2 regions of the Ferdinandcohnia sp. GQ5 genome follow, and region 1 is predicted to be linked to the other one. Evidence: predicted binding sites of a transcription regulator. Region 1 holds the regulator's gene; the other holds the start of a gene.
What was found. Region 1 encodes LexA, which represses DNA repair genes until DNA is damaged. Its sites were predicted from a motif close to CGAACATATGTTCG; they were not measured.

Region 1 (3,435 bases):
AAAATCATTTTCAAACGTCCAGTTATACGCTTCCTTCGTTAATTTTAATTCATCGGCTCCCAATGGTTCACCGTGTGCCTTTGACTTTCCAGCTCGGTTTGGAGAACCATAACCAATTGTCGTTCGAACTTCAATGAGAGCTGGACGTGCTAAATCTCCTTTAGCCTCCTCAATCGCTTTATCAATCGCTTCTACATCATTCCCATCCTCAACACGTAGATATTGCCAGCCATAGGACTTATACCTTTGTTCGATAGATTCTGAAAACGCTTGATTAAGATCACCATCAAGGGAAATATCATTAGAATCATACAAAACAATTAGTCGACCTAATTTTAGATGTCCTGCTAATGATGAAGCCTCACCTGATACACCTTCCATCAGGTCACCATCACCACAAATGGCATATGTATAATGGTTAACAATTTCAATTGAGTCATTATTATAGACACCCGCTAAATGGCGTTCTGCCATCGCCATTCCAACAGCCATAGCAATACCTTGGCCGAGTGGGCCAGTAGTTGCATCGACACCTGCCGTGTGGCCATACTCAGGATGCCCCGGGGTCTTACTGCCCCATTGGCGAAACTGCTTTAAGTCATCAATTGTTAAGTCGTAACCAGATAGGTGTAACATACTGTACAATAATGCAGAGCCGTGTCCCGCAGATAAAACAAATCGATCACGGTTGAACCAATGTGGGTTTTTCGGGTTATGTTTCATATGTCGAGTCCATAAAGCATATGTCATGGGTGCTGCTCCCATTGGCATACCTGGGTGTCCTGAATTTGCCTTTTCAACAGCATCAATAGAAAGTGTTCGAATTGACGCTATCGACAAGTCTGTTAGTGATTGTGTCATAAAAATAAACATCCTTTCAAGAGTTTCTAACGAACTAACATAAAACATAGCAGTTCTTCATTGATAGTATGCACAAAAAAAAAAGAATACATAGAAATCTATGTATTCTTTATTAATGCAATCTTTTCCGCTTACTATTTTTCAGTTTTTCTGGGGTTACATCATTACCCTCTGGATCAACAACTTTTACAGAATGTAATGTATTAGTCATTGAACTTCTAAAAACACGTAGGTACTCTTGTCTAAGCTCTTGCTGTTCTTCTTTTTCTTTATCCGTAAGACCAACTGTCTTCGCTTTTTTTGCAAGAGCATTGATCCGATTGATTTTATCTTTTGAAAGCATAATTATTACTCCTTGTTTATTCTTTTCTAAATCATAGTTCATAGTACTAGATGAAAAGATATTTTACAAGTCATCCACATTACGCATTTAGCTTGCACTAATAATAACCATTCCCATACTTAATAAAACAAATAGTACATAATAGATAAATCCGCCTTGTAATTTCCTTAACATCTTTATTTCACTCCTATAGAATGTTTGTTCGTATTTTATATTTCTATTATAGACCGAACATTTGTTTTGTGTCAACAAAAATTCGAACTTATGTTTGTATAATCTAGTAAAACATGCTATACTCAACTTAAGAAATTCGGTATTTGTCGAATTTACTAGGTCACCTGAACAGTGAGATCGAAGAGAAGATTTAAATACATATATAATATAAGTGCAAGGGGATGAGCGAAGATGACAACGAAGCTTTCTAAAAGACAGCAGGATATATTGAATTACATAAAACAAGAAGTTAAAGAAAAGGGCTACCCACCTTCCGTAAGGGAAATTGGGGAGGCTGTTGGTTTAGCATCAAGTTCAACAGTACACGGACATTTGTCCAGACTAGAAAGCAAAGGCTTGATTCGAAGAGACCCTACTAAACCTCGCGCGATTGAAATTTTACAAGTTGACGAAAATGAAACAATTCCAACTGCAAACGTTGTGAATGTCCCAGTCATAGGTAAGGTTACTGCAGGACAACCAATTACAGCTGTGGAAAATATTGAAGAGTACTTCCCATTACCTGATCGTTTTGCTGCCCATGATGACCAAATTTTTATGCTTGAGATAATGGGAGATAGTATGATCGAAGCGGGGATTCTTGACGGAGACTATGTGATTGTTAGACAACAGCATTCAGCTAACAATGGGGATATTGTTGTTGCAATGACAGAGGAAGATGAAGCGACTGTAAAACGTTTCTTTAAGGAAAAAGATCATATCCGCTTGCAACCGGAAAACTCAATGCTCGAACCGATCATCCTTAAAAACGTAGTCATATTAGGAAAAGTTATTGGCGTATACCGTACAATTCATTAATCTAAAAAAGGAACATTTCTAAATGAAATGTTCCTTTTTTATTAGCAAAAAAACCCTTAACACATCCACGTGTTAAGGGTTCATTTATTAATACATAGTCATGTATTGCTCTCTCTCCCATGGATGAACCTGGGTACGGAACATATCCCATTCGATCTCTTTTGCTTCAATAAAGTGTTCGAACAGATGTCCGCCTAATGCTTTGATTAACACTTCATCCTGCTTAAGCATATCCAATGCAAGAGATAAAGTTGGTGGTAAATCCACAATGCCCGCTTCATTACGCTCTTCTTTATTCATCACATAGATGTTTCTGTCAACAGGTGCTGGTGGTGTCAATTTGTTTTTGATACCATCTAATCCTGCAGCTAATAGTACAGCCATTGCCATATAAGGGTTTGCTGCCGGGTCAACTGAACGCACCTCGACACGTGTGCTTAAACCACGTGAAGCTGGGATACGAACAAGTGGACTTCTATTTTGAGCAGACCAAGCCACATAGCAAGGTGCTTCATAACCAGGTACTAGTCGTTTATATGAGTTTACAGTTGGATTTGTAACAGCTGTAAAATTAGGCGCATGCTTTAAAATACCTGCAATAAAATGTCTAGCATTATCACTTAATTGTAGATCCGCATTAGGATCAAAGAATGCATTTTCCGCGCCTTTGAATAATGATAGGTTACAGTGCATTCCTGAACCCGCTACTCCAAACAATGGTTTTGGCATAAAGGTTGCATGTAAACCATGTTTACGAGCAATTGTTTTTACAACAAGCTTAAAAGTCTGAATTTCATCACACGCTGTTAAAGCATCCTCGTATTTAAAATCAATTTCATGTTGTCCAGGTGCAACCTCATGGTGAGAAGCTTCAATTTCAAATCCCATTTCCTCAAGCTCTAATACGATATCACGGCGGCAGTTTTCACCAAGGTCTGTTGGCGCTAAGTCAAAGTAACCACCATTATCGTTAAGTTCAAGAGTTGGTTCACCTTTTTCATTTAACTTAAATAAGAAAAACTCAGGTTCAGGGCCAAGATTGAAATCCGTAAATCCTAGTTCTTCCATTTCTTTCAAGACTCTCTTTAAGTTGTTACGAGGGTCCCCTTCGAATGGAGTACCATCCGCATTATGAATATCACAAATTAAACGAGCAACCTTCCCTTTTTCTGCAGTCCACGGGAAAACTACCCATGTAT
Region 2 (3,435 bases), on a different contig from region 1:
GTCCCATTTTTCAGCTTGCTTATCGCTCATTCCTTCGCGTTCTTCATCGGATAACGGATGATAATCACGGTATCGAGTTTCACCGAGTTTACTATTAATTTTTTCAATGACTTCATTGTACTTATCAACGAATTTAACGATTTTATCGAAGGCATCTTCGGTATTTTGAGAAACTGAAATCGTCTCTTCGCCAGTAGTAACTGCATTGAATTTCAATGTAAGGTCGTTTATTGTATATTCATTTTTAGTTGGCTCAACCGTCAAGACTCCATTATAGGTGAATTTCGCATTGGTACCGCCAGTTTCATTTTTTGTCCAATTACCAGTTACAGGATCCTGATTACCCGCTTTTATTTGTAATGTATTCGCTAAGAAGCTGGCCGTAGTACCGTTGTACCCAATCTCTGCTCCTAAAAATTCGGTATTATCTTCTGTTTTATTAAAATCACCAGTAACTGTACGTTCAAGGACCACCTTATCAGAGGTACTATCATAGAATGCACGTACTCCTAAATCGGAATCTGTAATTTTTTTTAAAACAGTATTTAGTGTATCTTTACTAGGATCAATTTCAAACGTTACAGGTGCTTTTCTTGTGCCATCCTCATTATATGTGACGATTGTAAAATCACTAAAATCATTACCGCCTGCAAAGGATTGTGTATTTAATGCCTTATTGGGGTCAATTTTTGTACCTGCGGCAGAAATACCAGTTTGACTAACTCGTGTTGCGGCTGTTGCTAGCCGGTCAACTTTAATTTTATAATTCCCATTCGATGCTGTAGTATTTGCAGTTGCTGTAACAGCGCTTGGATTCGAACTAGTTGCTGTTTTCGTTTGATAAGTTCGTTGTAATGTCATATCGAACGCCAGCGTATCCAGTTCTGCCAACAATTTATTCATATCGCGATATTGATCACGTTGCCACTCATAGATTTGTTTTTGTTGATTGAGCTTGTTTAAAGGAATACGCTCAGCCTTCATTAAATCAGTAACAATCTGATCAATATCCATTCCACTTGCCAATCCACCAATTCTCATATTCATGGGGGCTCACCACCTTTAAATCTTTTTATCTACCACAAAACCAAGAAATTCAGTCATTGCAGCATAAATATCTAGTATTTTCTTAGAAGGGATTTCACGTACCACCTCATGTGTATCATTGTTCACAATTGTCACATAGTATTCGTTTAATTGCTCGTGAAGCTCAAACTTCAAGGAAGTATTATTTGGTTCTAAAAATTTATTAAGGCTATCAATGACCTGTTGGACATTATCTTTTGAGTTTATTTGGGACGAAAGGGCTGGTTCCGTGTCACTCAGGGTAGTCCCTTTGAATTCAGATTCATATGACTTATTAGATTGAGAATAGTCTGTGTTGAAGTTCATCGTTGTACTAGAAGAGATTTTATCGATCGACATTTAATTTCCTCCTAAACGAACGGGCCTTTATTAGTTATATCGGTATGATAAAAAAAATATTAAGCTAACTTCATTATGTTCTACATTATTTTAATTTACCTCTTATACAAGGAACGTACGTTTGGTATAATATGTACAGGGAGGGGATACGATGGATTTTTACAATCTTACAGATATTCAACAAAATGTACTAATTGGAAGTATTATTGGAGATGGTGAAATAACAAAGTTGTATAAAGGCTCCAGAAGTAAAAATAATAGTTACCGTGAACATTTTGGTATCAAACAAATAGACTATCGAAAATGGAAGATGTCATATATTCCTGATTTATTGTACATCACACCTAAGAGCAATACATTAAGGTCAAAATCACTGCCTCTATTTACTGAATTATATCCACATTTCTACAATCCTTCTGGAGAAAAAGTTATACCAATTGAATTATTATCTAAGTGTACACTTTTACACTTTTTAGCTATTATTTACATGGACGATGGAACTCTCTCAATTACCTCAAGAATAAACCACAATAAAAAGATTATATATTTAACTCCAAATGTTTTTCTGTATTTGCAAAACTTTCAACTTAACCAATTACAAATACTTAATAACCATATTGAAAAAACCTTTCAAATAAAATTTGCAATTAACAAACGCAGAGATGGATATGGGCACATCTTAAGGCTCACTTCAACAGACAATACATACAATTTTCTAAAAAGAATATCCCCAATCACCGCTACTTGCCAAAGTATGTACTATAAAACTAATTGGGAGTGGCGGCTTCAACAAGAAACAGAAATCTATCAAAAAAAATATCCAGGTTATAAAGTTCTTTCCTCCAATAGTGATAGAAATAAGAATTATACAGAAACTGAAATTCAAAAAATAGTTCAATTGAAATTGAATGGAGAAAAAGACAGGGTTATAGCAGAATGTTTAAATAGATCTTATTGGTCAATAGTTTACAAATTAAAAGAATTAAGAAAAGATGGCCGCCTTTAATGGTAGCCATCTTTAATGAAAATATATTAACGAAGAAGTTGTAAAACTCCTTGTGGTTGTTGGTTCGCTTGCTTTGCGACTGTATCTTTCGATGACAGAATAGACTATATCTTCATCCATAATCTTTATGGAGCTGGGCACTTCGAACAGCATTTGCTGCCCTACGAGATTCATAGCCATAGCTCTCGCCTTAGACCGTTTTCCCTAGTCGTTGAACCTTCTCCAGAGTTTCCTCACAGGAGCTTGGCTGCTGATTATCCATTGTTTCATCCTCATCATTTTCTAACCTTTTCGCTGACCGTTTCCAGTTACGTTGTGGTTGATGAAGCTTTAGGAAGTTCCAGCAATTCACCCAGTTATCCTCTAGCTTGTTACCAAGCTAGACGCCCTTCAATCATTATCTCAAGAGTTGTAATACTCCTTGAGGCATTTGATTAGATTGAGCCAACATTGCTTGTGCTGCTTGAGAAAGAATAGAATTCTTAGTTTGGTTCATCATTTCTTTCGCCATCGTGCGAACATTTGCTTTCACAAATGACTAGACTATATCTTCACCCTCTATAGGGGTCGGGCACTTCGGATTCACAATGCTGATGACCATTGCTTCACCTATGGATTTCATCATCATAGCTGCATTTCGCCTTAGATGGTCTATCCTAGTCGTTGAACCTTCTCCACTCTTTCGAGACAGGAGCTTGGCTGCTGATTGCCCAATCTTTTCTTTTTTCAGACCATCACGCTTGTTGTTTCCAACTACGTTGTGGTTAGAAAAGCTCTAAGGGTTTTCCAGCAATTCACCCGATCATAATCACTAGCCGTTACCAGCTAGGACGACTGTACTTGTTACTGCCCCTTAAGCAGCTAAAGTATAATCAACGTCACGGATACGAGATTCCGCAGCAGTTAAGTTTTCAGAAGATGTGTTCAAGTTATTAATTGAATGCTCAAGACGGTTTTGGAAAGCACCTAGTTTAGAACGTTCCGCTGAAACTTTTGTGATAGCA

Region 2: a site for LexA is predicted at 1,536-1,549, ahead of AC6CHV_RS06875 (DNA endonuclease). Genes of this name have one in related genera too.

The regions. Positions count from the first base shown of each region.
Region 1 is NZ_JCAXEW010000001.1:32,681-36,115, reverse strand. It holds gene tkt (transketolase) at 1-861, opposite strand, end outside; gene AC6CHV_RS00160 (DUF896 domain-containing protein) at 974-1,204, opposite strand; gene lexA (transcriptional repressor LexA) at 1,610-2,236, shown strand; gene glnA (type I glutamate--ammonia ligase) at 2,324-3,435, opposite strand, start outside.
Region 2 is NZ_JCAXEW010000004.1:190,879-194,313, forward strand. It holds gene AC6CHV_RS06865 (flagellar hook-associated protein 2) at 1-1,047, opposite strand, end outside; gene flaG (flagellar protein FlaG) at 1,063-1,425, opposite strand; gene AC6CHV_RS06875 (DNA endonuclease) at 1,577-2,431, shown strand; gene AC6CHV_RS06880 (hypothetical protein) at 2,622-2,783, opposite strand; partial or broken gene AC6CHV_RS06885 (flagellin) at 2,829-2,942, opposite strand; gene AC6CHV_RS06890 (flagellin N-terminal helical domain-containing protein) at 3,285-3,435, opposite strand, start outside.